3 regions of the Streptomyces sp. NPDC085866 genome follow, and region 3 is predicted to be linked to each of the others. Evidence: riboswitches for the same ligand, from Rfam matches in the RefSeq annotation. Region 3 holds a riboswitch; each other region holds the start of a gene.
The links. Region 3 has a riboswitch for cyclic di-AMP ahead of ACIF83_RS26740 (NlpC/P60 family protein). Riboswitches for the same ligand answer to the same signal wherever they lie in the genome.
Positions count from the first base shown of each region.

Region 1: another riboswitch for cyclic di-AMP. It lies ahead of ACIF83_RS34650 (M23 family metallopeptidase); the one in region 3 lies ahead of ACIF83_RS26740 (NlpC/P60 family protein).
Region 2: another riboswitch for cyclic di-AMP. It lies ahead of ACIF83_RS30995 (C40 family peptidase); the one in region 3 lies ahead of ACIF83_RS26740 (NlpC/P60 family protein).

Region 1 covers NZ_JBITSQ010000016.1:95,047-102,579, reverse strand. Annotated here, with positions in the region: gene ACIF83_RS34665 (GNAT family N-acetyltransferase) at 1-141, opposite strand, end outside; gene ACIF83_RS34660 (HPr family phosphocarrier protein) at 319-600, shown strand; gene ACIF83_RS34655 (GntR family transcriptional regulator) at 784-1,479, opposite strand; gene ACIF83_RS34650 (M23 family metallopeptidase) at 1,678-2,433, opposite strand; cyclic di-AMP (ydaO/yuaA leader) riboswitch at 2,446-2,608, opposite strand; gene ACIF83_RS34645 (M16 family metallopeptidase) at 2,833-4,221, opposite strand; gene ACIF83_RS34640 (M16 family metallopeptidase) at 4,218-5,612, opposite strand; gene ACIF83_RS34635 (DNA topoisomerase (ATP-hydrolyzing) subunit A) at 5,883-7,533, shown strand, end outside.
Region 2 covers NZ_JBITSQ010000013.1:87,859-95,391, forward strand. Annotated here, with positions in the region: gene ACIF83_RS30985 (ATP-dependent Clp protease proteolytic subunit) at 1-193, shown strand, start outside; gene ACIF83_RS30990 (hypothetical protein) at 202-510, shown strand; cyclic di-AMP (ydaO/yuaA leader) riboswitch at 861-1,077, shown strand; gene ACIF83_RS30995 (C40 family peptidase) at 1,081-1,554, shown strand; gene ACIF83_RS31000 (LysE family translocator) at 1,562-2,179, opposite strand; gene ACIF83_RS31005 (LysR family transcriptional regulator) at 2,263-3,201, shown strand; gene ACIF83_RS31010 (ATP-binding protein) at 3,273-3,728, opposite strand; gene ACIF83_RS31015 (helix-turn-helix domain-containing protein) at 3,941-4,801, shown strand; gene ACIF83_RS31020 (DUF397 domain-containing protein) at 4,811-5,035, shown strand; gene ACIF83_RS31025 (8-amino-7-oxononanoate synthase) at 5,117-6,244, opposite strand; gene bioB (biotin synthase BioB) at 6,392-7,533, shown strand, end outside.
Region 3 covers NZ_JBITSQ010000010.1:309,619-317,151, forward strand. Annotated here, with positions in the region: gene ACIF83_RS26725 (NlpC/P60 family protein) at 1-679, opposite strand, end outside; gene ACIF83_RS26730 (hypothetical protein) at 1,097-1,450, shown strand; gene ACIF83_RS26735 (tellurite resistance/C4-dicarboxylate transporter family protein) at 1,454-2,422, opposite strand; gene ACIF83_RS26740 (NlpC/P60 family protein) at 2,527-3,693, opposite strand; cyclic di-AMP (ydaO/yuaA leader) riboswitch at 3,702-3,875, opposite strand; gene pcrA (DNA helicase PcrA) at 4,139-6,622, shown strand; gene ACIF83_RS26750 (M23 family metallopeptidase) at 6,674-7,533, opposite strand, start outside.

The sequences.
Region 1 (7,533 bases), on a different contig from region 3:
CTCGTAGAAGCTGACGAGGCGGTCGGCGTCATCAACGGTGATGGGCCGGATGCGCGCGGTACCCCCGTCGCGCAGCACCACGTCCGCCTCCCAGTGGGCGGGGTACTCGTGCCGGTCATGCCGGTCCGCCGGGCTCTGCATGGGCCCCAGAGTAAGGCTCGCGTACGGCAACGGCGCGAGGCAGTCTGTGGAGGACGGAAGTCGGACCGAGGCCGCGGTCCGACGACACACCGGAGCAGGACGAAGGACCGCTCCGGGCACGCTTTGCGATATGGGAAACTGGTCTAGACAACCCTGAACACTGAAGGGCAGCAACACATGGCTGAGCGCCGCGTCAACGTCGGCTGGGCCGAGGGCCTCCATGCCCGCCCCGCCTCCATCTTCGTCCGGGCCGCCACGGCCGCAGGTGTCCCGGTGACGATCGCCAAGGCTGACGGCAACCCCGTCAACGCGGCCTCCATGCTGGCTGTCCTGGGCCTGGGCGCCCAGGGCGGCGAGGAGATCGTCCTCGCCTCCGACGCCGAGGGCGCGGACATCGCCCTGGACCGTCTGGCCAAGCTGGTCTCCGAGGGCCTGGAAGAGCTCCCCGAGACCGTCTGAGGTGTGCCAGGAAGCCGCGTCACCCTTTCCGGGTGGCGCGGCTTCCGCCTTTTTGGCGCCGACCCCGGAGAATTAAACGCAGGCACGCCGAAGGCGCACGACCGCGAATTCACGACGCGCCGGGAAAAGGGCAGCCGAAATACCCGCCCACCGAATATCTCCTCTTTGTATACGGCGCTCGTGTTAATGCCGCAGGCTCGTCATGTTTACGGCATGTTGCGAGTTCCTCACACGTTCGGAACGGTCCCCGCCCGAGGTGAACCGCAACCGGTGCGCGCCCGTCGAGCGCTCGGTGTGCATCGCCGTGATCGCCCGCGCGCGCTCGCTGTCGCCGCGTGCCACCGCGTCCACGATCGCGCCGTGCTCGGCCCAGGAGTCCACCGGGCTCGGCGACGCCTCCACCGTGTACATCCAGGCAATCTTGTGCCGCAGCTGCGTCAGCGTCGAGGCCAGCGAGGGGCTACCGGAGGCCTGCGCCAGCGTCTCGTGGAACCAGCCGCCCAACGAGCGCAGATCCTCGCTGTTGCCCCGCCTGGCCCGCTCCTGGCCCAGCCGGACCAGCCCCCGCAGCACCTTCAGATGGGCCTCGGTGCGCCGCTGGGCGGCCCGGGAGGCGCCGAGCGGCTCCAGGAGCGTGCGCATCTCCAGCAGGTCGGCGGCCTCCTGCTCGGTCGGCTCGGCCACGCACGCGCCCGCGTGCCGCCGGGTCACCACGAAGCCCTCCGCCTCCAGGGTGCGCAGGGCCTCACGGACGGGGACGCGCGAGACCCCGTAGCGGCGGGCGAGGACTTCCTCGGTGAGGCGGCCGCCGCGCTCGTAGACACCCGCGACGATGTCGTCCCGGATCGCCGTGCACACCGAGTGCGCCGGAATACGCATGACCGACCTCCGCCTTAATCCCCGTGAAACGTCGACGATGGACGTGTGTTCCGTGACTCTATTGCAATGAGCCGGAATTTCCGACGGCGGGCCGGAATCCATGGATATTTTTTGGACAGTGGATGCCGCAGGCGCTGCGAAAAACGGCGAAAGCCCCGGCTCGTGAGCCGGGGCTTCGGGATGTCGTGCGCCGGAGCGTCAGACGTTCACGCCGTGCTGGCGGAGATAGGCGATCGGGTCGACGTCCGAGCCGTACTCGGGGGTCGTACGGGCCTCGAAGTGCAGATGCGGTCCGGTGACGTTGCCGGTCGCGCCGGACAGGCCGATCTGCTGGCCCGGGAGGACCTTCTGGCCCACGACGACGCCGATGGACGACAGGTGGCCGTACTGGGTGTACATGCCGTCGGCCATCCGGATCACGATCTGGTTGCCGTACGCGCCGCCCCAGCCGGTGGAGACGACCGTGCCGGAGCCGACCGCGTGGACGGACGTCCCGCTGGCCGCGTGGAAGTCGATGCCGGTGTGGGAGCCGGAGGACCACAGGGAGCTGCTGGCCTTGTAGCCGGTGGAGACGTACGAGTGCGCGATCGGGGCCACGAAGGCGTTCAGGCGCTTGCGCTCGGCCTCTCGCGCGGCGCGGGCCTGGGCCTCGCGCTCCTTCTTCGCCTCCTCGACGGCCACCTTGGCCGCGGCCTCCTCGGCCGCCTTCTGCCGGGCGGCCACCAGCTGGGCCTCGGCCTGCGCGTCGATCTGCTCGGCGACCGTGTCGCTGACGGTGATGACCGGGGTGAGGCCGGTCTCCTCGACGGAGTTGTCCGCGGCGAGTGCCGGGCCGGCCGCCAGGGTGCCGACGACACCGGTGGTGGTGAGGGCCGCGACACCGGCCGCCTGAGCGGTGGTGCGCTTGACCCGACCGGGCTTGCGGTGCTTCCCGGTGGCGCACATGAACGCCATGAAGTGGCTGGTCCTTTCCTTCCCTCTCGCCTACCGGGTTAGCTGACGGGTTCGGAGCAGGAAGGTCTCCTACGGACCCCCTCGCCGGTGCGCGGGCGTCCGATTCACCCCAGGGACTGCGGTGGGTCCCCGGCTCCCCTGGCTCGCGCCGTGGGGGACTCGGCGATGACTGTCCGGTGCCGCGGGCGCGGCGCACTGCCTGACGAACAGCCCGGTCGACGCTATGCGGCCCGACTTTCGATCCCCAAACGGATCCCGGCTTTTGTAGCGCATCCCACAGGCCAGACAGGCAACCTCTGCCTCAATTCGGACATCTTGGGAAGGGCTCCGCGCGACAAAGGGCCCTGACGACCCGTCGGGTCGTCAGGGCCCCCACGCGCGCGGGGCGCCTCGAAGCCGCTACTCGGCTGCCACGACGGTGACTTCGCCGATGCCGAGCGCCTCGACCGGCGCCTTGATCTCGGCCGCGTCACCGACGAGGACGGTCACCAGGCGGTCCACCGGGAAGGCGTTGATGACGGCCGCGGTGGCCTCCACGGTGCCGGTGCCGGCGAGCTGCTGATACAGAGTCGCCTGGAAGTCGTCGGGCAGGTGCTGCTCGACCTGGTCCGCCAGCGTGCTCGCGACGGCCGCCGCGGTCTCGTACTTCAGCGGCGCCACACCGACCAGGTTCTGCACGGCGACGTCCCGCTCGGCGTCGGTCAGGCCCTCCGCCGCGAGCGTGCGCAGCACCGTCCACAGGTCCTGCAGCGCGGGACCGGTGTTCGGGGTGTCCACGGAGCCGCTGATGGCGAGCATCGCGGCGCCCGTGCCGTCCGGCGCGGAGCGCAGGACCTGCCCGAAGGAGCGCACGCCGTAGGTGTAGCCCTTCTCCTCGCGCAGGACGCGGTCCAGGCGCGAGGTGAGGGTGCCGCCGAGGCAGTAGGTGCCGAGCACCTGGGCGGGCCACACGCGGTCGTGCCGGTCGGGCCCGATCCGGCCGATGAGCAGCTGCGTCTGGACGGCGCCCGGCCGGTCGACGATGACCACCCGGCCGGTGTCGTCGGCGGTCACCGGCGGCACCGGCCGCGGCGTGCCCGGGGTGCCGGTCCAGGCACCCAGGGTGTCGGCGAGCAGCTCGTCCAGGTCGGTGCCGGTGAGGTCGCCGACCACGACCACGGTGGCCGTGGCGGGCCGCACATGGCGGTCGTAGAAGGCACGCACGGCCGCCGCGTCGATCTTCTCGACCGTCTCCTCGGTGCCCTGGCGCGGCCGCGACATGCGCGAGGTCGCCGGGAACAGCTCCTTGGAGAGTTCCTTGGCGGCGCGGCGGGCGGGGTTGGCCAGCTCGTGCGGGATCTCGTCCAGGCGGTTGCGGACCAGCCGCTCGACCTCGCTGTCGTCGAAGGCGGGCGCGCGCAGGGCGTCGGCGAGCAGGCCGAGGCCCTTGGCCAGGCGGGAGGCCGGGACCTCCAGGCTGAGGCGGACGCCGGGGTGGTCGGCGTGCGCGTCGAGTGTGGCGCCGGCCCGCTCCAGCTCCGCGGCGAACTCCTCGGCGGAGTGCTTGTCGGTGCCCTCCGAGAAGGCCCGCGCCATGATCGTGGCGACGCCCTCCAGGCCGGGCTTCTCGGCGTCCAGAGGCGCGTCCAGCAGCACCTCGACGGCGACGACCTGCTGGCCGGGGCGGTGGCAGCGCAGCACGGTCAGGCCGTTGTCCAGCGCGCCGCGCTCGGGGGCGGGAAACGCCCACGGCCTGGCCTCGCCCGGCTGCGGCTGGGGGTGGAAGTCCATCGTGGCGAGCTCGGTCACTTGGCCGTCTCCTCGTTGTCGTTACCGGCCTCTACGGTGGCTTCCTGCTCCGGGTCCTCGGGGACGTCGGCGTCCTGGACGGTCTCCGGGTGCTTCGGCTCGTAGACGAGGACCGCGCGGTTGTCGGGGCGCAGGCAGGCCTTGGCGACCTCCTGGACCTCCTCACGGGTCACCTCGAGGACGCGCTGGACGGCGGTCAGGGCGAGCTGCGGGTCACCGAACAGGACGGCGAACCGGCACAGTTCGTCGGCGCGGCCGGCGACCGTGCCGAGCCGGTCCAGCCACTCGCGCTCCAACTGGGCCTGGGCGCGCTCCATCTCCTCGGCCGTGGGGCCTTCCTCGGCGAACCGGGCCAGCTCCTCGTCGATCGCGGACTCGATCACCGGCACCTCGACGTCACCGGAGGTCTTCACGTCCAGCCAGCCGAGCGAGGGCGCGCCGGCCAGGCGCAGCAGGCCGAAGCCGGCCGCGACGGCCGTACGGTCGCGGCGCACGAGCCGGTTGTACAGGCGGGAGGACTCGCCGCCGCCGAGGACGGTCAGGGCGAGGTCGGCCGCGTCTGCCTTGCGGGTGCCGTCGTGCGGGAGCCGGTAGGCGGCCATCAGGGCGCGCGCCGGGACCTCCTCCTCGACGACCTCGCGCAGCTGCTCGCCGATGGTCTCGGGCAGAGTGCCGTCGCGGGGCTCGGGCTTGCCGTCGTGGGAGGGGATCGAGCCGAAGTACTTCTCGATCCAGGCGAGGGTCTGCACGGGGTCGATGTCGCCGACCACGGAGAGCACCGCGTTGTTGGGCGCGTAGTAGGTGCGGAAGAACTGACGCGCGTCCTCCAGGGTGGCCGCGTCCAGGTCCGCCATCGAGCCGATCGGCGTGTGGTGGTAGGGGTGGCCCTCCGGGTAGGCGAGGGCGGTCAGCTTCTCGAACGCGGTGCCGTAGGGCACGTTGTCGTACCGCTGGCGGCGCTCGTTCTTGACCACGTCCCGCTGGTTCTCCATGGACTCGTCGTCCAGGGCGGTGAGCAGGGAGCCCATGCGGTCGGCCTCCAGCCAGAGGGCGAGCTCCAGCTGGTGGGTGGGCATGGTCTCGAAGTAGTTGGTGCGCTCGAAGCTGGTGGTGCCGTTCAGGGAACCGCCGGCACCCTGCACCAGCTCGAAGTGGCCGTTTCCCTTGACCTGTGCCGACCCCTGGAACATCAGGTGCTCGAAAAGGTGAGCCAGGCCGGTACGCCCCTTGACTTCGTGGCGGGAGCCGACGTCGTACCAGAGGCACACCGCCGCCACCGGGGTCAGGTGGTCCTCGGAGAGCACCACGCGCAGACCGTTGGCCAGGCGGTGCTCGGTCGCTGTCAGGCCCCCGGAGCCTGCCTCGGCTGTGGTCGTGTGACCCATGGGCATGTACGTCCCTTCGCGAGCGGAGGCGGTCGTCGAAACCGCTGTTTTCCTGCCGGTCCTGCCACTGTATGCAAAGCGTGCGAGGCCTCGGCGAAGTTCCCGCCGGACGTACGCCCACAGCGGATCGCGTAGCCTGCGTCAGGCGTGCCGTGGGACGGCTTTCCGGCACCGGGCAGAACCGCACGGACCGGGTCGTGGCCCGGGTTGTCAGTGCCTCGGTCCACAATGGTCCGCGTCAGATCCGTCAAACGCTTCAGCAAGGAGCCAGGCAGGATGGCCCGCCGCAGCACGAAGACCCCGCCGCCCGACGACTCGTACGAGGAGAAGATCCTCGACATCGACGTCGTGGACGAGATGCGTGGCTCCTACCTTGAGTACGCGTACTCGGTCATCTACTCGCGGGCCCTGCCGGACGCCCGTGACGGCCTCAAGCCGGTGCATCGCCGCATCGTCTACCAGATGAACGAGATGGGCCTGCGCCGCGACCGCGGCTACGTGAAGTGCGCCCGGGTCGTCGGCGAGGTCATGGGCAAGCTGCACCCGCACGGCGACGCGTCGATCTACGACGCCCTGGTGCGCATGGCCCAGCCGTTCTCGATGCGCCTCCCCCTGGTCGACGGCCACGGCAACTTCGGCTCGCTGGGCAACGACGACCCGCCGGCCGCCATGCGGTACACCGAGTGCCGGATGGCCGAGGCGACGAGCCTGATGACGGAGTCGATCGACGAGGACACGGTCGACTTCACGCCCAACTACGACGGCCAGGAGCAGGAGCCGGTGGCCCTGCCCGCCGCCTTCCCGAACCTGCTGGTCAACGGCTCCTCGGGCATCGCGGTCGGCATGGCGACGAACATGCCGCCGCACAACCTGCGCGAGGTCATCGCGGCGGCCCGCCACCTGATCAGGTACCCGGCCGCGGACCTGGACGCACTGATGCGGCACGTCCCGGGCCCCGACCTGCCCACCGGCGGCCGGATCGTCGGCCTGGACGGCATCCGGGACGCGTACGCGACGGGCCGCGGCACCTTCAAGATGCGCGCGACGGTCTCGATCGAGACCGTGACCGCCCGCCGCAAGGGCCTGGTCATCACCGAACTGCCGTTCACGGTCGGTCCGGAGAAGGTGATCGCCAAGATCAAGGACCTGGTCAACGCGAAGAAGGTCCAGGGCATCGCCGACGTCAAGGACCTCACCGACCGCGAGCACGGCCTGCGTCTGGTCATCGAGATCAAGAACGGCTTCGTGCCGGAGGCGATCCTGGAGCAGCTGTACAAGCTCACTCCGCTGGAGGAGTCCTTCGGCATCAACAACGTGGCCCTGGTGGACGGGCAGCCGCTCACCCTGGGCCTGAAGGAGCTGCTGGAGGTCTACCTCGACCACCGCTTCAACGTCGTGCGGCGCCGCAGCGAGTTCCGCCGCGGCAAGCGCCGTGACCGTCTGCACCTGGTCGAGGGCCTGCTGACCGCGCTGGTCGACATCGACGAGGTCATCCGGCTGATCCGGTCCAGCGACAACTCCGCGCAGGCCAAGGAACGCCTGATGGAGCGGTTCTCGCTGAGCGAGGTCCAGACGCAGTACATCCTCGACACGCCGCTGCGCCGGCTCACCAGGTACGACCGTATCGAGCTGGAGGCGGAGAAGGAGAAGCTCACCGCGGAGATCGCGGAGCTGACCCGGATCCTGGATTCGGACGCGGAGCTGCGCAAGCTGGTCTCGGCCGAACTGGCCGCCGTGGCCAAGCAGTTCGGCACCGACCGGCGAACGGTCCTGCTGGAGTCGGCCGGCGCCCCGGTGGCCACCGTCCCACTCCAGGTCGCCGACGACCCGTGCCGGGTGTTGCTGTCCTCCACGGGCCTGCTGGCCCGTACGGCGGACAACGAGCCGTTCACGGAGGACGCCGACGCCAGACGCGCCAAGCACGACG
Region 2 (7,533 bases), on a different contig from region 3:
CGAGGAGTTGGTCCGGACGCGCACGCTCATGGAGGAGATGCTGGTCCTGCACACCGGACGCACCCCGGAACAGGTCCACCAGGACCTGGAGCGGGAGCTGGTGCTGGACGCGCCGGGCGCACTGGCGTACGGCCTGGTGGACGGCGTCGTCCCGAGCCGCAGGGACACCCCCGGCGCACAGCACGCGCGGTGAGCCGGCCGATGCTGCCACCGGAGCTTCCACCGCTGCCCGCCCTGACCCGCGCCGAGGGCGAGTTGATCGACCGTTACCTGGAGGCGGTCGACCTGCTGGGCCGGATCAACCCGGCGCAGTCCGGGGACACCTACCGCGGGCTGCGCGCGGCGCAGGCCCTGGTGCGCAAGGCGTCCGAGCTGCGCGACGCGCTCGCCCTCATGCATCAGCGCGGCGAGACGGAGCTGCATGGGGACACGCTGGCACGGGCCTTGAGGGTGCTCGACGGCGAGCGCCGCACCGCTCGCGTCGTGCTCCCGCCGGACTGCGTGGGCTGATCCGGACGCCCGTCCGGCCCGACGGGACCCTCGTGTCGACGGACCCGTCGGAGCCGGACTCGAAACGGCCCGAACGATGTACCCCCGGCCGGCGTATCTTCGGAACTTTTTCCGGGTCTCCCGGCTTGCGCAGTACGCCGGTTCAAGGTCGGCGAGAAAGCGCTTCGTCCCAGGTCCGGGGCTACGCGCGGGATTTGACGATGCCTCGAACGTAGCAGCGTCCACCCGAACGGGTGAGTGGTGAGTAACGCCACAAATCCCCGATTCCATTGGGATTTTCCGACTCCTGTGAGTGAAGATCCCTGTCTGACGACAAGCCCCCGCCACCGCGGCGGGGCGATCCGGGCGGACGCCGAGTCCTGCCGCCGCCCTGGATGACCGGTCGACAGGAGTGGATCGGCAGGAGTGGAGGACCCAGGCAAGACGGGTCGCCGGAACGGACGTTCGTCGCACAGACGGGCGCCCGCACCGAGCAGCCCTTGGGGTGAAGCCGCGACAACGCGGCCGGGCAACTTCGCCAGCCCGAATCCGACAGGTCATCCTTCACAGGCGGCTGACGAAGGGTTGCGCATGACTGCGCTCAATCGTGTCCCGTCGCTCATGGCCCGGGCCGGTACGGCCTCGGCTCTCACGCTCGCCGCCGTGGGCGGCTCGATCGTGGTCCCGGGCCTCGCCACCGACGCCTCGGCCGCCAGCACGGCGGCGAAGGCACTCCAGGTCGCGGCCTCCAAGAAGGGTGCCCCGTACGCATGGGGGGCCACCGGGCCGCGTCGCTTCGACTGCTCGGGGCTGACCCTCTACTCGTTCAAGAAGGCGGGCAAGAAGCTGCCGCGCACGGCCGCCCAGCAGTACAACAAGACGCACCACATCTCGGCCAGTAACCGCAAGGCCGGCGACCTGGTGTTCTTCCACTCGGGTTCCAGCGTCTACCACGTCGGCATCTACGCCGGGAAGGGCAAGATCTGGCACGCGCCGAAGACCGGGGCCGTGGTGCGGCTGGAGAAGATCTGGAGCAGGAGCGTCTGGTACGGCCGGGTCAGCTGACCCGGGCTCAGGGCAGGAGCGGCTCCAGGAGCAGGGCCGCTCCGAGCACCGTGAGCGCCGCCCCGGTGCCCGTCTGCAGTATGCGGGCGGCCCGGGGCCGGCGCAGCCACCTGCCGAGGCGGTCCACCAGCAGGGCCACCGCCTGGAACCAGGCCAGCGCCAGCGTGCAGACGATCAGCGCGAGCAGCAGCGTCCTGGGCAGCGCGGAGTCGCCGGACGGCACGAACTGGGGCAGCAGGCTGAGGAAGGTCAGCGAGGCCTTCGGGTTGAGGACGTTGGTGACGAAGCCCTGCCGCAGCGGGTGCGCGGCCGACGGTGCCGCCTCGACGGAGGCGACGGCGGGCCGCCGCAGCGACCACAGCGTCCGCACGCCGAGCTGCATCACATAGGCGCCGCCCAGCAGCTGCAGCGCGCGGAAGAGCGCGGGTACGGCGACCAGCACGGCCGCGACTCCGGCCACCGCCAGCGTGGTGTGCACCAGGAGGCCGCCCGCGATGCCGAGCCCGCAGACCGCGCCGGCGCGGCGGGAGACCAGGGCGTTGCGTACGACCACCGTGAAGTCGGCGCCCGGCATGGCGACGAGGCCGGCGGCGATTCCGGTGAAGGCGATGAGCTGTGCGTCCATACGGCCAGCGTGCACGGATGGAGCCTTCAGCAGGTATTTCGAATGAGCAGGGTCAGCCTTAAGCACTGCTTTAGGCTGGTCCCATGTACGACCCCACGCGGCTGGCCGCGCTGGTTGCCGTGGCGGAGGCGGGCTCCATCACACGGGCCGCCGACCGGCTCGGCTACACGCCGCCCGCGCTCTCCCAGCAGCTGGCCAAGCTGGAGCGGGAGGCGGGCACGGCGCTGCTCGTGCGGCATCACCGCGGGGCCCGGCTGACCGAGGCGGGCGAGGTGCTGGTGGCGCGGGCCCGGAGGGTGCTGGACGAGCTGGAGAAGGCCCGGCACGAACTGGCCCGGCTGACCGGCCTGTCGGGCGGGGTGCTGCGGCTCGGCACCTTCCCGACCGCGGGCGTCCATCTGCTGCCGCCGGCACTGAGCGCGTTCCGCCGGGCACACCCGGACGTCGAGCTGTCGGTCGCCGACTACGACCCGCCGGCCGGGGTCGCTGCGGTGGCGGCCGGTGAGGTGGATCTGGCGCTGACCCACGCCTACCACCCGGGCGACGCCCCTCCGGCGCCTGCCTCGGTCGGCCTGGAGCCGGTCCTGGTGGAGGAGCTGGTGCTGGTGACAGCGCCGGGTCATGCGCTGAGCAGCGCCTCGTCGCGGCTGCCGCTGGAGCAGCTGGCCGGACAGCCGCTGATCAGCATGGCCCCGCACCATCCGGCCCGGCGGGAGGTGGAGGCCCTGCTCGCCGAGGCGGGCGCCACTCCTGCGCTGCTGGTGCCGACCCCCGGGTACGCCGTGGTGTGCGCGCTGGTCAGCGCGGGGCTCGGGGTGGCCGTCGTACCGGAGATGGTGGCGCGGACCGCGGTGACTCCGGTCGGGGTGCGGCCGCTGGAGGCGGGACGGCTGCGCCGTACGATCTCGGTCGCCTTCCGGCCCGACGAGGTCGCTCCGGCGGCGGAGGCGTTCCGGGCCCTGCTGCACGGGGCGTTCGGCCGCGCACGGCAGACGCCGGTGCGTGAGTGGCCGTCCGGGTGAACCGTCGCCCGGCCGAGTGGGGTTGGCCGCCTGCTCGTCGAAGCGGTTCAGCAGGGGCGGACGGGGACCGGCTAGAGCTCCGGCTGTCCTGCCGTGACCGGCTCGGCCGGGATGGTCCAGGGGAGTTCGATGCAGACCGTCTTGCCGCCCTCGCGGGTGGGGCGGACTCGGACCTTGCCGCCGCACTCGGCGGTGAGCCAGCGGATGATGACCATGCCGCGCCCGTTGTCCTGCTGGACGGCGGCGGGCAGTCTCTTCGGAAAGCGCGGATGACTGTCCGTGACGCCGATGCGCAGATGTTCGTCACGGTCCAGCGCGATGTCGACCGTGAAGGTGGGTGACTGTCCGAAGGTGTGCTGTACGGCATTGGTGGCCAGCTCGGAGACGATGAGCCGCACGGTGTCGGCCGCTTCGGTGTCCGACGGCAGGCCCCACTCCTCGAGGGTTCCCACCACGTAGGAGCGGGCCGCGGAGACCGAGGCGGGATCGCTCGGCAGAGTGACGGATGCTTCCAGATGGTCTGCCATGGCGACGTCGTCCCTTTCCCACGGGACCGCAGTCCGACGAGGAGCGGATGGTTCGAGTACGGTCCCGGAATGGTGCTTGTTCGCCAGACTGCCATCACCGGGCCGGTCAGGGGAGCGATCCACCAGGATATGCATATATCTGTCGCTCAAAGCGGTGAACTCTGCGACGCGAGACCGTATTTGGGCGGCTCGGAAGGAGTAAGGAGTGACCCATGCAGAACGGTCCCGCGGTGCGGCGTCGCAAACTGGGCGCCGAACTGCGTGCACTGCGCACCGGGGCGGGACTCACCAGCGGTGAGGCGGCCCGTCTCGTGGGTTGGCACCAGTCGAAGGTGAGCCGCATCGAAACCGGCGCCAGCGGGGTGAAACCGGCCGACGTGCGGTTACTCCTCGACGCCTACGGGGAACGGGACGGCCAACTGCGTGAGCTGCTGCTGATGTTGGCGGGGTCGGAGGAGGCGGGCGGCCGCAGCCGCTGGTGGCACGCCTACCGCGGCATCCTACCGCCCACCTACCGCGATTTCATCAGCCTGGAGTCACAGGCGACCGGGATGCGCACCCTGGAGACCACGGTGGTTCCCGGCCTTCTGCAGACGCCCGAATACGCTCACGCGGTCACCCGGGCGGCCCTGGACGGGGTGGACGAGGAGCGGCTGGACGCACTGGTGGAGGTGCGGCTGGCCAGGCAGGACGTGCTGCGCTCCGATCCACCGCTGGAGCTGAGCGCCGTACTGGACGAGGCGGTACTCAGGCGCGAGATCGGCGGGCCGGAGGTCATGGCGCGGCAGCTGGCCCGGCTGGTCGAGTGCGCCCGCCTGCCCCAAGTGCGCCTCCAGGTGCTCCCGTTCGCCGCCGGTGCGCATGTCGGCCTCACGGGTCCTTTCGTTATTTTCTCATTTCAGAGCACTTCTGATCTGGATGTGGTTGTTCTCGACCAGTTGACGAGTAGCCTCTACCTGGAACGGAAAGAAGACCTCAGGGCTTACCTGGAGGCCTTCAACAACCTCCAGATCCACGCCCTTTCACCCGAGGACTCGTTGGATTACATCGCCGGGATAGGCGACGGCGCGTAAGGAGGCACCATGTCAGCACTGCCTCAGAACGTCCCTGCCAGTACCGATCTGCACGACGTGCGCTGGCTGCGCAGCAGCTACAGCACGGGAGCCAACAACTGCGTGGAGACGGCCCGGCCGCGCTCCGGCCACTGGGCCGGGCTGCTCGCCGTGCGCGACTCCAAGAAGCCGGCCGGACCCGCGCTGCTCTTCTCCCCCGGGAGCTGGGCGGGCTTCGTGACCGCGCTCCGATGATCCCGTTCCCACTCGACCCGACCGACTCCTACTGATCAGATCCGATCACTTTCGTGCGATGCCCGGCCGTGTCACGCCGACTCATGGTCGCGTCTCGCCGATCACACGTACAGCGCGTTCGATCTCGGCCCCGGAGAGGTCCGCGCGGGCGGTCAGCCTCAGCCGTGAGATGCCGTCGGGCACGGAAGGAGGACGGAAGCAGCCCACGGCCAGGCCTGCCGTACGGCAGTCGGCCGCCCAGCGCACGGCCTGCTCCGGGGACGGAGCCCGCACCGAGACCACCGCGGCGTCCGGACGCACCGCTTCCAGACCCGCGGCGGTCAGGCGTGCGTGCAGTTCGGCGGCGACCGCACGGGCCCGGTCCGCCCGCGCCGGTTCGCGCCGCAGCAGCCGCAGCGCCGCCAACGCCGCCCCCGCGGCCGCGGGGGCCAGACCCGTGTCGAAGATGAACGTCCGGGCCGCGTTGACCAGATGGTCGATCACCCGGGCCGGACCCAGCACCACCCCGCCCTGGCTGCCCAGCGACTTGGACAGCGTGGCCGTGACGACCACGTCCGCCGCGCCCGCGAGACCGGCCGCGTGCGGGGCGCCCCGGCCACCGTCGCCCAGCACACCGAGACCGTGGGCGTCGTCCACGACCAGCCCCGCGCCGTGCTCCCGGCACGCCTCGGCCAGCGCCGCCAGCGGGGCCGCGTCCCCGTCGACGGAGAACACGGTGTCGGAGACGACGATCGCCTCTCCCCCGTGCGTGCCCAGCGCCTTGTCCACGGCCTCCGGGTCGGCGTGCCCGACCACCTGCGTGGTGCCCCGGGCGAGCCGGCAGCCGTCGATGAGCGAGGCGTGGTTGCCCGCGTCGGACAGGATCAGGGAGCCGTGCGGGCCGAGCGCGGTGACCGCGGCCAGGTTCGCGGCATAACCGGATGAAAACACGAGAGCCGCCTCGAACCCGCAGAAGTCGGCCAGTTCGCGCTCCAGCTCGGTGTGCAGCTCGGTGGTGCCGGTGACCAGCCGGGAGCCGGTGGAGCCGCCGCCCCAGGTCCGGGCGGCCCGGGCCGCCCCTTCGACGACCTCGGGGTGGTGGGCGAGGCCCAGATAGTCGTTGCTCGCCAGGTCCAGCAGCGGCGAGTCGGCGGGGCGCGGGCGCAGGGTCCGTACGAGTCCGGCGCGGCGGCGCGCCTCGGCCTGCTCGTCGATCCAGCCGAACGCCATGGGTCCTCCGGGGCTTTTGTAGGTAGCGGACAGACCCTAGCGGCACGGCCGACCACCCAGGGTGTGGCAATACCCACACGGTGATCCGCCTTCGTTGTGCAAACTCTCCTTGGCCCGAAGCGGTCCCGTAGGACAGGATCGGGCCTCATGGACCTGCTGAACACGCTGGTGGACAAGGGGCTGCGGCGCGAGCTGCCGACCCGTGAGGAAGCACTCGCCGTGCTCGCCACCTCCGACGACGACCTGCTCGATGTGGTGGCCGCGGCCGGCAAGGTGCGCCGGCACTGGTTCGGCCGGCGCGTGAAACTCAACTACCTGGTCAACCTGAAGTCCGGGCTGTGCCCGGAGGACTGCTCCTACTGCTCCCAGCGACTCGGCTCCAAGGCCGACATCCTCAAGTACACCTGGCTCAAGCCCGACCAGGCCACCCAGGCCGCCGCGGCGGGCCTGGCCGGAGGCGCCAAGCGCGTCTGCCTGGTGGCCAGCGGCCGCGGCCCGACGGACCGGGACGTGGACCGGGTCTCCGAGACCATCAAGGCCATCAAGGGCCAGAACGAGGACGTCGAGGTGTGCGCCTGCCTCGGCCTGCTCTCCGACGGCCAGGCCGAACGACTGCGCGAGGCGGGCGCGGACGCCTACAACCACAACCTGAACACCTCCGAGGCCACGTACGGGGACATCACCACCACCCACACGTACGCCGACCGGGTGGACACGGTGCAGAAGGCGCACGCCGCCGGACTGTCCGCCTGCTCGGGTCTCATCGCCGGTATGGGCGAGACCGACGAGGACCTGGTGGACGTGGTCCTGTCGCTGCGCGAGCTGGACCCCGACTCCGTTCCGGTGAACTTCCTCATCCCGATGGAGGGCACCCCGCTCTCCGCGGAGTGGAACCTCACCCCGCAGCGCTGCCTGCGCATCCTCGCGATGGTCCGCTTCGTCTGCCCCGACGTCGAGGTGCGCATCGCGGGCGGCCGCGAGGTCCACCTGCGCACGATGCAGCCGCTCGCGCTGAACCTGGCCAACTCCATCTTCCTCGGCGACTACCTGACCAGCGAGGGTCAGGCCGGCAGGGCCGACCTGGAGATGATCGCGGACGCCGGGTTCGAGGTGGAGGGCGCCGGCGAGGTGACGCTGCCGGAGCACCGGGCGACGGTCGCCGGGGGCGGCTGCGGGTCGCACGCCGACGCGGGCTGCGGGTCGCACGGCGAGGCCGGGTGCGGATCCGTCTGCGGTTCGCACGAAGGAGCGGACGTGTGCGGTACGGCGTCCGTGCCGGCCACGAACGA
Region 3 (7,533 bases):
GCCGGGCGTCCGAGGCCGAGCGCGAGGCGTGCCCCGCAGTGGTGCCGTCGCCGGTGACCTGCGCCCGCTGTGCCGGAGTGAGCCGGGCCAGCAGGTCGCGCGCCTCCGCCAGCTTTCCGGTGATGGTCTTCTTCTGCCGCTTCAGCTCCGCCTGCCGTGACCGCAGCGCGTTCAGCTCGATCCGGGCGGCGCCGCGCAACTGCTCGACCTCCCGCAGCTGTTCGCGTACCCGTGCCACCGCCCCGGCCTGCCGGTCGCCGGCCCGCTCCGCGAACGCCGCCCCGTCCAGGTACCGGTCGGGATCGCTGGACAGGGCGAGCTGCCAGGCGGGGTCGATCCCGCCCTCGCGGTACTGCGCCGCCGCGTACGAACCCAGCGCGTTCCGGGCCGCGTTGAGCTTGTCCTGCTTCCGGGCGGCCTCGTCCCGCAGCGAGTTCAGCCGCCGCTGGGCAGTGCCCGCCTTCTCCTTCGCGCCGTTGTACTTCTCGGTGGCGGTCTCCGCCTCCTGGTACAGCTTGTCCACCTTGGCCTTCACCTGCGTCGGTGTCAGCTGCGGCTCGGCGTTGCCGGTTCCGTCGAAGGCCGTCGCGGTGGCCGCGCCCGCCAGGGCGAGGGTGGCGGCCGTGCGGGCCGTGTTCCCGCCGAGCGAGCGCTGTCGGGGCTTGCGGTGCGCTGCCACCTGGACCGTCACGTCCTTCCGTAGGACTCCTGCGACCGAACGAGCGGTGCGTCCGGCGACGGCCCGCACAGGGGAAGCGGGCCGCCGCCGGACCTTTCTCGGCGGTGGTGCCCGACTGCCGCCCCTGGCCCGGGCGGCGGTGGGGAGCCGGTCACCTGGGGGAGGACGCTAAGCCCGGGTGTGACGGGTTGGTAACGCGGAGTGCGGAACTGTCTTCGAGCGATCGAGGCGTGACCGCATGTGACCGGATTGCCGGTCTGGAGTCGTCGTCTTCACGTAGCGTGGTGACCGATGCACGGAATGCGGGACACACGGGAGCCATGTGCTGCTATGAGGCGCATATATGCAAGATCCACGGATGCTTCCGGCGGGCCCGGTGACAGGGGGCTGCCGGGCCTCTGATTAGGCTCCGGGCTCATGGACGTACTCATCCATCTCTTCGTCGGCCTGCACATCATCGGTATCGCCGCGCTGCTCGGCGGTTTCCTCACCCAGATGAAGGCGATGGGCCGGGGCACGGCCCGCTTCGTCCCCGGGATGCTGCACGGCGCGTTCACCATGCTGGTCACCGGTGTGGCCCTGGTCGGCCTCAACCAGGCCGATGGCCACCACGTCAACACCGTCAAGATCGGCGTGAAGCTGGCCCTGCTGATCGTGATCCTCGGGCTGGTGTACGTGAAGCGCGACGAGGAGAAGGTGGACAAGAGCCTCTTCGGGCTGGTCGGCCTGCTGACCACGGCGAACATCTTCATCGCCGTGCTGTGGACGTGACGTTCAGCGCCGTCCGCTGATCCCGGCGCGGGCCGCGAGGGCCGCGCCGGCCGCGACCACGACCCACGCCGCCACCGCCACCCACACCAACACCTGCCCCGGCCCCTTCAACCACCCGGTGCCCACGGCGGCCGCCACCGACAACGTGGCCGCCCCGGTCATCCCCATGGGGAACACCGTCGCCCAGCGCCGCATGTCGTAGCGCAGGCGCGGCCGGGCCACCTCGGCGATCAGCAGAACCACGTACCAGGCCAGGTCCAGGAAGAGCAGCGCCACCGTCACGTTCCGCAGAACGCCCCGGTCGTCGTCGTTCCACAGGTACAGCCGCGGACTGTCGGCGGAGAGCAGTTTCGCCCCGGCCAGCGCCGAGATGGCGAGCGCCCCGCCCGCGATCCATTGGTCCCCGGCCCCCTCGACGACCTGCCGCCGATCGAAGCGCGGCAGGTCGAGGCCGTAGAGCACCAGGCCCAGCCAGAACAGCACCAGTGCGGCGTGCGCGAGCCAGGCCGTCGTCTCCGCCGCGGCCAGCGTGGCCGCCAGCACCGCAAGCCCCTGTGTGGCCACACAACAAAGGAACACCGCTCCCGGCATGTGCCGCTCCCAGTGCTGTACGACCAGGTACAGCAGCACCGGCCAGAGCACGAGGGCCAGCGCCAGCGCCACCTCGGCCGGCGTCTGCCGGCCGAGCGCCGAGAACCGGGTGCCGAGCACGGCCGTGGCGGCGACGGCAGTGAGCGAGCCCGGGCTGTGCGCCTCGGCCACCCAGCGCTCCCGCTGCGCCACCAGCCGTACGAGGAAGTCGGCGGCCAGCGCCACCCAGGCGACGCAGGCCAGCCACAGGAAGACCCGGGACACCGTCTCGGCGCCCGTCTGATGCAGGCCCACCGAGACGATGCCGGTCGCCATGACGGCGGCACCCGCCGCCGACGGACGCCCCGCCCACCACGTACGCAGAGCCGAGATGCCGGGCATGGGCCCGATGCTAGGCAGCCGCGCGGGCGGGGCACGGAGGCCACGCGCGCGCGTGGCGCTCGAAACCTCGAAAAGGGGACGGCAGGGCTGGACGGAGGGGACGGTCAGGCGGGGCGGACCACGCTGTGGATGATCGATTCGCCGCCGTAGTAGATCGACTCCTCGCGGACGTACGCGCCGGGCTTGGGGGCGTGGATCATCATGCCGTTGCCTATGTAGATGCCGACGTGGCTGATGTCGTCGTAGAAGAAGATCAGGTCACCGGGCCTCGCATCGGCGAGGGAGACCGTGGTTCCCACGTTCACCTGGTCGTAGGTGGTGCGCGGGAGCGCGACGCCGGCGGCCTTCCAGGAGGCCTGGGTGAGGCCCGAGCAGTCGTACGAGCCGGGTCCGGTGGCGCCCCACACGTACGGCTTTCCGATCTGGGCGCGGGCGAAGGCGATCGCCTTCTCGGCCTTGGTGGCGTACGTCCCGGAGGACGTCGACGAGCCGCCGGAGCCGGACGAGCCGCTCGTCGTGGACGAACCGCCGGCCTGCTGCGCCTGCTGCTCCGCCTTGGCCTGTGCAGCCTGCTGCTTCGCCAGCTCCGCGGCCTTGCGCGCGGCCTCCTCCTGCTTCTGCCGCTCGATCGCCGCCAGCCGGGCCTTCTCCTCGGCCGTCAGCTGGGACAGCAGCTTGCGCGCGGAGGCGAGCTTCTTCTGGACGCCGGCCTTGGCGGCCTGCAGCTCGCTCTGCGACTCGGACAGCGCCTGGAGGCTCTTGGCGGCCTCCTGCCGCTTCTTCATGGTCGCGGCCTGCTCGGTGACGTAGTCGTCGACGGCGCTCTTCTGCCGCGAGGTCAGCCGGTTCATCAGCTGGCTCTCGTCGAAGTAGTCCTGGGGACTGTCCGCGAGCAGGAAGGTGGCGGTGTCGGGCGTGGCGGCCCCGGTCCGGTACTGGGCGGCGGCGAACGAACCCAGCCTCTCGCGGGCCTTGTTCATCCGGGCGGTCCGCCGGGCGACCTCTTCGCGCAGGCTGTCGATGTGGGTGCGCTGCTTGCCGGTCTGCTCCTTGGCGGCGTTGTACTTCTCGGTCGCCGACTCCGCCTGACGGTAGAGGTCGTCGACCTTCTTCTCGACCTCCTCCAGGCTCGGCTTTCCGTCGCCCGAGGGAGCGGCGTCGGCCGTCTGGGACAGGACGGCCACGGAGGTGAGGGCGGCGGTGGCCAGGACTGGGGTGCGGAAACCTGCTCCGAGTGTGCCCGCGGGGCGCGTCTTGCGGTGCGACGCCAAGGGAGGCGACTCCTTCCATGTGCCGCCTACCGGGTTAGCTGTCGGGTTCGGGCGGGTGGTCGGAAGGTTTGCCCTACGGCCCTCGTCCCGGGACGGGACGTGTGCCGATTCACCCCAAGGTTCGGTGGGTCCCCGGCTCCGGGCACCGTACGGGGGCGCGCCGGACTCGGCGGAGGCCGCGCGGATCGGCGACGTTCGCCGGAAGGGGGCGTGCGGCCCGCCCCGCAACCTAGCCAACTGGTGTGTCTCGTGTGAAGGTTGGTGCACGATATGTCCGATACATTTTCGTGACCTGAGTGTGGGACCGCTCCCGTGTCACAGTGTGATTCCGCTGCGTGAGGGGCTGTTCGGCCGACCTGGGCGCGCAGGACCGGCTCTTCCCGAACCGGCCATGTTCCCGGGACGGCGACCGGTTGTCGGTGCGGCGCCCTAGACTCGGAGAGCGATGAGCAGCCTCTTTGACGACAGCTTCCTGGCGGACCTCCAGGCCCCTCGCGGGCGCGAGGAGGAGCCCCCGCCGCCGCCCGAGGACGATCACGCTCCGGAGCCGCTTCCGGACGATCTGTTCGGCGGGAAGTTCGATGTGCCGCCGGACCGGGACGCGTACTACCGCGACGGCGCCCACCGCCCCGCGCTCGACGCGGCCGCACTCCTGGACGGGCTGAACGAGAACCAGCGCGCCGCGGTCGTCCACGCCGACTCCCCGCTGCTCATCGTCGCCGGCGCCGGCTCCGGCAAGACCCGTGTGCTCACCCACCGCATCGCCCACCTGCTCGCCGAGCGGAACGTGCATCCGGGCCAGATCCTCGCGATCACCTTCACCAACAAGGCCGCGGGCGAGATGAAGGAGCGCGTCGAGCAGCTCGTCGGCCCGCGCGCGAACGCGATGTGGGTCATGACCTTCCACAGCGCGTGCGTACGGATCCTCCGGCGCGAGTCGAAGAAGCTCGGCTTCACGTCGAGCTTCTCCATCTACGACGCCGCCGACAGCAAGCGCCTGATGGCCCTGGTCTGCCGTGACCTGGACCTCGACCCCAAGCGCTTCCCGCCCAAGTCCTTCAGTGCCAAGATCAGCAACCTCAAGAACGAGCTGATCGACGAGGAGGACTTCGCCGCCCAGGCCGGCGACGGCTTCGAGAAGACCCTCGCCCAGGCCTACGCGCTCTACCAGTCGCGGCTGCGCGAGGCCAACGCGCTCGACTTCGACGACCTGATCATGACGACGGTCAACCTGCTGCGTGCCTTCCCGGACGTCGCCGAGCACTACCGCCGCCGCTTCCGACACGTCCTGGTCGACGAGTACCAGGACACCAACCACGCCCAGTACGCGCTGGTGCGCGAGCTGGTCGGCACCGGCGAGCACGATGAGGACGCACCGCCGAACGAGTACGACCTCCCGCCCGCCGAACTGTGCGTGGTGGGTGACGCGGACCAGTCGATCTACGCCTTCCGGGGCGCGACCATCCGCAACATCCTCCAGTTCGAGGAGGACTACCCGAACGCGACGACGATCCTGCTGGAGCAGAACTACCGCTCCACGCAGACCATCCTGTCCGCCGCCAACGCGGTCATCGAGCGCAACGAGTCCCGCCGCCCGAAGAACCTGTGGACCAACGCCGGCCAGGGCGCCCGGATCACCGGTTACGTCGCCGACACCGAGCACGACGAGGCCCAGTTCGTCGCCGACGAGATAGACCGCCTCACGGACGCGGGCGAGGCGAAGTCCGGTGACGTCGCCGTCTTCTACCGCACCAACGCCCAGTCCCGGGTCTTCGAAGAGGTCTTCATCCGCGTCGGCCTGCCCTACAAGGTCGTCGGCGGCGTGCGTTTCTACGAGCGCAAGGAGGTCCGGGACGTCCTGGCCTACCTCCGCGTTCTCGCCAATCCCGAGGACTCGGTGCCGCTGCGCCGCATCCTCAACGTCCCCAAGCGGGGCATCGGCGAGCGCGCCGAGGCGATGATCGACGCCCTCTCCCAGCGCGAGAAGATCAGCTTCCCGCAGGCCCTCAAGCGCGTGGACGAGGCGTACGGCATGGCCGCGCGGTCCACCAACGCGGTCAAGCGGTTCAACACGCTGATGGAGGACCTGCGTACGATCGTGGAGTCCGGTGCCGGACCGGCGACCGTCCTGGAGGCGGTGCTCGAACGCACCGGCTACCTGGCCGAGTTGCAGGCCTCGACCGACCCGCAGGACGAGACCCGCATCGAGAACCTCCAGGAACTCGCGGCCGTGGCCCTGGAGTTCGAGCAGGACCGCGGCGAGGGCGAGTCGGTGGCGCTGTCCGACTTCCTGGAGCAGGTCGCGCTGGTCGCCGACTCCGACCAGATCCCCGACGAGGACGAGGAAGGCTCCGGCGTCATCACCCTGATGACCCTGCACACCGCCAAGGGCCTGGAGTTCCCGGTCGTCTTCCTGACCGGCATGGAGGACGGCGTCTTCCCGCACATGCGCGCCCTCGGCCAGACCAAGGAGCTGGAGGAGGAGCGGCGGCTGGCGTACGTCGGCATCACGCGCGCACGGGAGCGGCTCTACCTCACCCGGTCCACGCTGCGCAGCGCCTGGGGCCAGCCGTCGTACAACCCGCCCTCCCGCTTCCTGGAGGAGATCCCGGCCGCCCATGTGGAGTGGAAGCGGACGGGGGCCGCCGCCCCGGTGTCCTCCGGGCCGGCCTCCGGGATCGCGGCCTCGCTGTCCTCGTCCCGCTCCCGCTCGTCGGCGGCGGGTGCGTCCGGGTTCGCCACCCGGCGGGCCTCCGAGAAGCCGGCGGTGTCCCTGGCCGTCGGTGACCGGGTCACCCACGACCAGTTCGGGCTCGGCACGGTCGTCGCGGTGTCGGGTGTGGAGGACAAGGCCCAGGCGACCATCGACTTCGGGGACGGGAAGCCGAAGCGGCTGCTGCTGCGGTACGCGCCGGTGGAGAAGCTGTAGGGAGAGACGAGTGAGCCCCGCCGGATCGGCGGGGCTCGGTTCGTCGGAGGCTCAGGTCGGGTCCAGGCCGTGGCTGCGCAGCCACGGCAGGGGGTCTATGGCCGCCCCGCCCGCCGGACGTACCTCGAAGTGCAGGTGCGGCCCGGTGGAGTTGCCCGAGTTGCCGGAGTAGGCGATCGGGTCGCCGGCCTTGACGGTCGTACCGGAGGCGACGCGGTAGCTGGAGAGGTGGCAGTACCAGGTCTCCGTGCCGTCCTTCGCCGTCACGATCATCATGTTGCCGTAGGCGCTGTTCCACTTCGTGGAGACGACGCCGTCGGTGGCGGACATGACCGTGGTGCCGTACGAGACCGGGAAGTCGATGCCCGTGTGCACGGACATCCAGTTCACGCCGGCCTGGCCGAAGTAGGCGCTGAGCCCGCGCTGTGTGACCGGCAGCACGAACTTGGGACGCAGCCGCTCCTTGAGCGCGGCCTCCGCGGCCGCCTTCTTCTGCTGCAGTTCCTGCTGCGCCTTGAGGTCGATGCGCTCCTGCGTCCGGCTGGCCCGGTCGGCGAAGTCGTCGGCGCCGGCGGAGAGGGTCCGCAGCTGGGAGTCCAGCTTGCTGTTGGCGACGGACGGCTTCACCGCGTGCGCGTCCGAGGCGGTGGCGGTGGTGTCCTTGCCGTCGTCGGTCAGGCCGCCGACGGAGGCGGCGGCGATCCCGGCGACCCCCATCACACAGACCGAGGGCACGGCGACGGTCAGCAGCGCGGAGCGCTTGGGGGGCGTACGGCGCCGGGAACGAGCCGCGCTGCGGGAGCCCGCGCGGGTCACCGGGGCCGGGGTGCCCTCTTCCTGGTCGTCGAGCAGGGGCGGTACGGCGGGCAGCTCGCCCGCGTCACCCAACTCGCCGTCCTCGGACGGCATTT